2 linked regions of the Streptomyces ficellus genome follow. Each later gene encodes a partner of the first gene's protein in a complex. Links are inferred from orthologs where the notes say so. Each region holds a gene or a part of one and is shown on either strand. Other genes may lie near its edges.

Region 1 (3,333 bases):
GACGTCGTCGCTGGGGATGCCGTGGACGACGACCTCGTTCACCGACGTGCAGATCGTGGCGGGGAAGCCGCCGTACCCCAGGAAGTTCGACTTCGCCCCGTGGTCGGCGATCACCTTCCGCGCGACCTCGTCCAGGTCCTTCGTCGTCGCGCCCGGCACCGCGGCCTCGCGCGTCGCCGCGTGGATGGCGGCGACGACCAGCCCCGCCTCGCGCATCTTCGCGATCTGCTCGGGAGTCTTGATCTGCACCATGACGGCTGACGCCTTTCCAAGGGAGTACGGGGTGACCTCACAACGATACGGCGGTACGACAGCGGCCGCGGCGCCCCGAAGGGCACCGCGGCCGTCGTACGGAAGCCGGCGGGGTACTACGCGGCCTGCTCGCCCCGCAGCGCCGCCATCGCGCGGCCGGTCACCTCGTCGACCTTGCCGAGCGCGGAGATGGTGACCACCAGGCCCTGGGCCTTGTAGTAGTCGATGATCGGCTCGGTCTGCGTGTGGTAGACCTCGAGCCGCCTGCGGACCGTCTCCTCGGAGTCGTCACCGCGCTGGTACAGCTCGCCGCCGCACACGTCGCAGACGCCCTCGGTCTTCGGCGGGGTGTAGGTCACGTGGAAGACGTGCTTGTCGTTGTTGCGGCACAGCCGGCGGCCGGCGATCCGCTTCACGACCTCGTCCTCGGGGACCTCCAGGTCGAGCACCGCGTCGAGCTTCATGTTCCCGGCCCGGAGCATGACGTCGAGCGCCTCGGCCTGCGACACGTTCCGGGGGAAGCCGTCCAGCAGGAAGCCGTTCACGGCGTCCGGGTGCTCCATGCGGTCCTTGGCCATGCCGATGGTGACCTCGTCGGGCACCAGCTCGCCGGCGTCCATGTAGGACTTGGCCTTCAGCCCCAGCTCCGTGCCCTGGCTGATGTTGGCTCGGAACAGGTCGCCCGTGGAGATGTGCGGGATCGACAGGTTCTTGGCAAGGAACGCGGCCTGCGTTCCCTTGCCCGCACCGGGCGGTCCGACGAGGACGATTCGCATCAGCGGAGGAACCCTTCGTAATTGCGCTGCTGGAGCTGGCTCTCGATCTGCTTCACGGTCTCCAGCCCCACACCCACGATGATGAGGATGCTCGTCCCGCCGAACGGGAAGTTGGCATTGGCGCCACCGAAGCCTGCCAACGCCATCGTCGGCACAAGAGCGATCAGACCCAGATACAGCGAGCCCGGCCAGGTGATCCGGTTGAGCACGTAGCTCAAGTACTCAGCAGTAGGTCGACCAGCCCGGATACCCGGGATGAAGCCACCATACTTCTTCATGTTGTCCGCGACTTCCTCGGGGTTGAACGAGATCGCCACATAGAAGAAGGCGAAGAAGACGATCAACAGGAAGTAGACGGTGATGTAGTAGGGGTGGTCACCCTTGACGAAGTGGGCTTCGATCCAGGTCTTCCAGCCGGAGGTGCCGCTGGAGAACTGCGCGATCAGGGCCGGGATGTAGAGCAGCGACGAGGCGAAGATGACAGGAATCACACCTGCCTGGTTCACCTTGAGCGGGATGTACGTGGACGTACCGCCGTAGGACCTGCGGCCGATCATGCGCTTCGCGTACTGCACCGGGATGCGGCGCTGGGCCTGCTCGACGAAGACCACCAGGGCCACCATCACGAAGCCGATCAGGATGACCGTGCCGAACTCGATCCAGCCCTGCGCGAGCTTGCCGCTGACCTTGATGGCCCACAGGGCGCCCGGGAAGCCGGCGGCGATCGAGATGAACATCAGGATCGACATGCCGTTGCCGATGCCGCGGTCGGTGACGAGCTCACCGAGCCACATGACGACGGCGGTGCCCGCGGTCATGGTGATGACCATCAGGATGGTGACGAAGATCGAGCGGTCCGGGACGACCTGGCCGGCCACCGTGCAGCCGCTGAACAGCGCGCCGGTGCGGGCGGTCGCCACGAGGCCGGTGCCCTGGAGGATCGCGAGGGCGATCGTCAGGTACCGCGTGTACTGCGTGATCTTGGCCGTACCCGCCTGGCCCTCCTTCTTGAGGGCTTCCAGACGCGGGATGACGACGGTCAGCAGCTGCAGGATGATGCTCGCCGTGATGTACGGCATGATGCCGAGCGCGAAGATGGTGATCTGCAGAAGCGCCCCGCCGCTGAACAGGTTCACCAGGCCCAGCAGGCTGTTGCCGCCCTTGCTGGCCTCGTCCACGCACTGCTGGACGGACTGGTAGTCGACACCGGGGACGGGGATGTGGGCCCCGAGCCGGTAGATCACGATGATGCCCAGCGTGAAGAGCAGCTTCTTGCGCAGGTCGGGCGTCTTGAACGCCCGGGCGAACGCGGTGAGCACGGTGCCTCCTGCGACCCCCGCGTTACGCGCGTGAGGGTGACGGTTTGGTAAGTGAGTAGATACAAACACGGCAGCCTTACGCCACGGGGGCAGACTGCCGGGACACTAACAGCGGCTACCATACCCGGCCGTCACGCCCGCGTGAAACGTCGCTGAGGCACGTCAACCACGGGTAAGGCCGATCCCTCCTTGGCGACCGGTCACCCGGTCCCCCACCCAGGGCAACGACCGAGGGCCGCAGTTGATGCCGGACCGTGTGGCGCCTTCGTGAAGATGTCCGAAAGACGCCGTGCGGCGACGGAACGGACGACGGGCGGACGACGGCGCGGACGACGAGGGCGGACATGGCGAAAAAGAGCCTGGCCGACGCCCACGAGGGGCGCCGGCCAGGCTCTCTGCCGTTCGGTGTCCGTCAGGACGAGGCTCAGACGAGCTCGGTGACGGTGCCGCCGGCGGCGGTGATCTTCTCCTTGGCGGAGCCGGAGACGGCGTCGACCGTCACCTGCAGCGCCACGGAGATCTCGCCCTGGCCCAGGACCTTGACGAGGCTGTTCTTGCGCACGGCACCCTTGTCGACCAGGTCGGCAACGGTGACCTCGCCACCCTGCGGGTACAGGGCCGCGAGCTTGTCCAGGTTCACGACCTGGTACTCGGTGCGGAACGGGTTCTTGAAGCCCTTCAGCTTCGGGAGACGCATGTGGAGGGGCATCTGCCCACCCTCGAAGCGCTCCGGAACCTGGTAACGGGCCTTGGTGCCCTTGGTACCACGACCGGCCGTCTTACCCTTCGACGCCTCACCACGACCCACACGGGTCTTGGCGGTCTTGGCGCCCGGGGCGGGACGGAGGTTGTGGACCTTCAGCGGGTTCTGCTCCGCCATGTCAGTCGACCTCCTCGACCGTCACGAGGTGGCGGACGGTGTGCACCATTCCGCGGAACTCGGGGCGGTCCTCCTTGACGACCACGTCACCCAGGCGCTTGAGGCC
Region 2 (3,653 bases), 1.6 Mb from region 1 along the record:
CTCCGCGGCCCGGCCGGCGGGCGCGCCGACACCCGTCCGGCGCCCGCTCCCGCCCCACATCGTCTTCGCGGAACGGCTGCTCGCCGTCCTCAGCGGGGAGCGCCCGGTCCACTGGATGCTCGGCCAGACCGTCGGCGAGGCGTACGACCAGCTGATCGGCCTCGCCCCCACCACCCCCCTGCGCGCCCGCGGCGCACGCCCCGTCATCCGGCGCTGCGGCTGCTTCCCGCTGCGCCCGGGTGTGATCGAGGCGTTCGCGAGCATCGGGGCGGGCGACCAGGTCCGGGCCATGGCCTTCCGCCTGGAGCAGGGCACCGACCGCAGGTGGCGCTGCGCCGCCGTGGAACTCGGCGGCGAACGCCTGTGACGCCGACGGGGCCGGGCGCGCGACGTTCCGTCGCGCGCCCGGCCCCGGGCCACCTCTCGTCAGGAGGCGTCACTTCTTGCGGCGACGCCCGCCCTTCTGGGCCTTGCGCCGCTCGGCGCGCGTCATGCCGTCCGCACCGGACGGGCCCGCGTCACCGTTCTCGAAGTCGCCCTCGATGACACCGCCCTCACCGTCCACGGTCGGCGCGGAGAAGTGCAGCCGGTCGGGCCGCTGCGGCGCGTCCAGGCCCTTGGCCCGGATCTCCGGACGCCCGGCACCCGCCTGCGCCGGCACGGCGTCCTCCTTGGCCAGCGACGGCCGGGCGGCGGCGTCCTGGACCGGGACCTCCTCGACCTGCTGCTCGACCTGGACCTCCAGGTTGAACAGGTAGCCGACGGACTCCTCCTTGATGCCCTCCATCATGGCGGTGAACATGTCGAAGCCCTCGCGCTGGTACTCGACCAGCGGGTCCTTCTGCGCCATCGCGCGCAGGCCGATGCCCTCCTGGAGGTAGTCCATCTCGTAGAGGTGCTCGCGCCACTTGCGGTCCAGGACCGACAGGACCACGCGCCGCTCCAGCTCACGCATGATGTCGGAGCCGAGCTGCTTCTCGCGCGCGTCGTACTGCTCGTGGATGTCGTCCTTGACGGACTCCGCGATGAACTCGGAGGTGATACCGGCCCGGTCGCCGGCCGCCTCCTCCAGCTCCTCGATCGTGACCTTGCAGGGGTAGAGCTGCTTGAAGGCGCCCCACAGCCGCTCCAGGTCCCACTCCTCGGCGAAGCCCTCCACGGTCTCCGCCTCGATGTAGGCGTCGATCGTGTCGTCCATGAAGTGCTGGATCTGCTCGTGCAGGTCCTCGCCCTCCAGGACGCGGCGGCGCTCGCCGTAGATGACCTCGCGCTGGCGGTTGAGGACCTCGTCGTACTTCAGGACGTTCTTGCGGGTCTCGAAGTTCTGCTGCTCGACCTGCGACTGCGCGGACGCGATCGCGCGCGTGACCATCTTGTTCTCGATCGGCACGTCGTCGGGGACGTTGGCCATCGCCATCACGCGCTCGACCATCTGCGCCTTGAACAGCCGCATCAGGTCGTCGCCGAGCGACAGGTAGAAGCGCGACTCGCCGGGGTCGCCCTGACGGCCGGAGCGACCGCGCAGCTGGTTGTCGATACGGCGCGACTCGTGCCGCTCCGTGCCCAGGACGTACAGCCCGCCGAGGCTCTTGACCTCCTCGAACTCGGCCTTGACGGCGAGTTCGGCCTTCTCCAGCGCCGTGGGCAGGGCCGCGGCCCACTCCTCCACGTGCTCGACCGGGTCGAGACCGCGCTGGCGCAGCTCCGCCTCGGCGAGGTCGTCGGGGTTGCCGCCGAGCTTGATGTCGGTACCGCGGCCGGCCATGTTGGTCGCGACGGTGACGGCGCCCTTGCGGCCGGCCTGGGCGACGATCGACGCCTCACGGTCGTGCTGCTTGGCGTTGAGCACCTCGTGCTGGATGCCGCGCTTGGACAGCTGCTGCGACAGGTACTCGGACTTCTCGACCGAGGTCGTACCGACGAGGATCGGCTGGCCCTTCTTGTGCTTCTCCTCGATGTCGTCGACCACCGCGGCGAACTTGGCGACCTCGGTGCGGTAGATCAGGTCCGACTGGTCCTTGCGGATCATCGGCCGGTTCGTCGGGATCGGGACGACGCCCAGCTTGTAGATCTGGTGGAACTCGGCCGCCTCGGTCATGGCCGTACCGGTCATGCCGGAGAGCTTGTCGTAGAGACGGAAGAAGTTCTGGAGGGTGATCGTGGCGAGGGTCTGGTTCTCGTCCTTGATGTCCACCCCTTCCTTCGCCTCGATCGCCTGGTGCATGCCCTCGTTGTAGCGGCGGCCGGCGAGGATACGGCCGGTGTGCTCGTCGACGATCATGACTTCGCCGTCGATGACGACGTAGTCCTTGTCCTTCTTGAACAGTTCCTTGGCCTTGATGGCGTTGTTCAGGTACCCGACGAGGGGGGTGTTCACCGACTCGTACAGGTTGTCGATGCCCAGCCAGTCCTCGACCTTGGCGACACCGGACTCGTGGATGGCGACGGTGCGCTTCTTCTCGTCGACCTCGTAGTCGCCGGTCTCCTCGATGCCCTTGAGGGGGTTTCCGGGCTCGCCCCTCTTGAGGCGGGTGACCAGCTTGGCGAAGTCGCCGTACCACTTGGTGGCCTGGTCGGCCGGGCCGGAGATGATCAGCGGCGTACGGGCCTCGTCGACCAGGATGGAGTCGACCTCGTCGACACAGGCGAAGTTGTGGCCGCGCTGGACGAGCTCGTCCTTGGACCACGCCATGTTGTCGCGCAGGTAGTCGAAGCCGAACTCGTTGTTCGTGCCGTACGTGATGTCGCAGTTGTACATCTCGCGGCGCTGCGCCGGCGACATGTTCGCCAGGATGCAGCCGACCGTCAGGCCGAGGAACTTGTGGACGCGGCCCATCATCTCGGAGTCGCGCTCGGCGAGGTAGTCGTTGACCGTGATGAGGTGCACGCCCTTGCCGGACAGCGCGTTGAGGTACGCCGGGAGCGTGCCGACGAGGGTCTTGCCCTCACCGGTCTTCATCTCGGCGACGTAACCGAGGTGCAGCGCGGCGCCGCCCATCAGCTGGACGTCGTAGTGGCGCTGGCCGAGCACGCGCTTGGCGGCCTCGCGGACCGTGGCGAACGCCTCGGGCATCAGGTCGTCGAGGCTCTCACCGTCGGCGTACCGCTGCTTGTACTCCTCGGTGAGCGCCCGCAACTCGGCGTCGGAGAGGTTGACGAAGTCCTCTTCGATGGAGTTGACCTGGTCCGCGATGCGGTGCAGTTTGCGCAGGATCTTGCCTTCGCCTGCACGCATGAGCTTGTTGAAGACGGACACTGAGGCTGGTCTCCTTGCCGGTCGGGCCTGGCACTAGGTCTTGTCATGGACACTGGCACGGGCACGGCAGGTGGGCCCCACCGCAACGGCCATCGTAAGCGAGGACGCCACCGGGCCGGGAGGTCCGCGCTCACCCGGGCCGGCTGCCGCCCCGACATGCCGCCCGCAAGGAGAACGCGCGGGACGCGCCGAAGGTGCCGCCCAACCCGAAAAGTGTTCGCCCCGTCCCTCTCCGCCACCGCAGAATCCGTCCATGGAGCCCGTCGCCCTCACCACCGAGCGCCTTCGCCTGACCACCTTCACGCCGGCCGACGCGGAAGAGGTGCTCGCCGCCTGCCAGGACCCGGAGATCCAGCGCTGGATACCGGTGCCCACCCCCTACGAGCGGCGGCACGCG

What was found. Proteins that work in one complex are often made in the same cells at the same time.
Region 2: the proteins of secY (region 1) and secA are in contact, whole or in part, in a crystal structure (PDB 3DIN), measured with the Thermotoga maritima proteins. The link is inferred for Streptomyces ficellus from one-to-one orthologs. Residues at the interface, in WP_004081795.1 of Thermotoga maritima: Glu108, Gly109, Glu110, Glu111, Ala236, Glu237, Arg238, Arg239, Ile240, Thr241, Ile242, Gln243, Tyr244, Ala245, Arg246, Arg247, Val248, Thr249, Gly250, Arg251, Arg252, Val253, Tyr254, Gly256, Ala257, Ser258, Thr259, Tyr260, Leu261, Pro262; in WP_004082002.1 of Thermotoga maritima: Glu261, Ala262, Arg263, Lys300, Ala301, Arg302, Thr303, Ile304, Ile305, Leu323, Tyr324, Asp325, Pro326, Val329, Ser330, Tyr333, Ile336, Lys340, Phe345, Val349, Glu363, Phe364, Tyr374, Ser375, Gly376, Gly377, Glu393, Ile395, Thr482, Ser483.

Annotation. Positions count from the first base shown.
Region 1 is NZ_CP034279.1:2,958,394-2,961,726, forward strand. The notes cover bases 188-3,126. They hold secY (preprotein translocase subunit SecY), read right to left. Parts: upstream 2,348-3,126; coding sequence 1,028-2,347; downstream 188-1,027. Other genes in these bases: map (type I methionyl aminopeptidase), read right to left, coding at 188-252; EIZ62_RS12780 (adenylate kinase), read right to left, coding at 369-1,028; rplO (50S ribosomal protein L15), read right to left, coding at 2,772-3,126. Also shown: more of map, read right to left, coding at 1-187; more of rplO, read right to left, coding at 3,127-3,227; rpmD (50S ribosomal protein L30), read right to left, coding at 3,229-3,333. UniProt on the Escherichia coli protein: The central subunit of the protein translocation channel SecYEG. Consists of two halves formed by TMs 1-5 and 6-10.
Region 2 is NZ_CP034279.1:4,511,217-4,514,869, reverse strand. The notes cover bases 237-3,653. They hold secA (preprotein translocase subunit SecA), read right to left. Parts: upstream 3,257-3,653; coding sequence 437-3,256; downstream 237-436. Other genes in these bases: EIZ62_RS20195 (GNAT family N-acetyltransferase), read left to right, coding at 3,510-3,653; EIZ62_RS20205 (Rv3235 family protein), read left to right, coding at 237-367. Outside these bases: more of EIZ62_RS20205, read left to right, coding at 1-236. UniProt on the Escherichia coli protein: Required for protein export, interacts with the SecYEG preprotein conducting channel.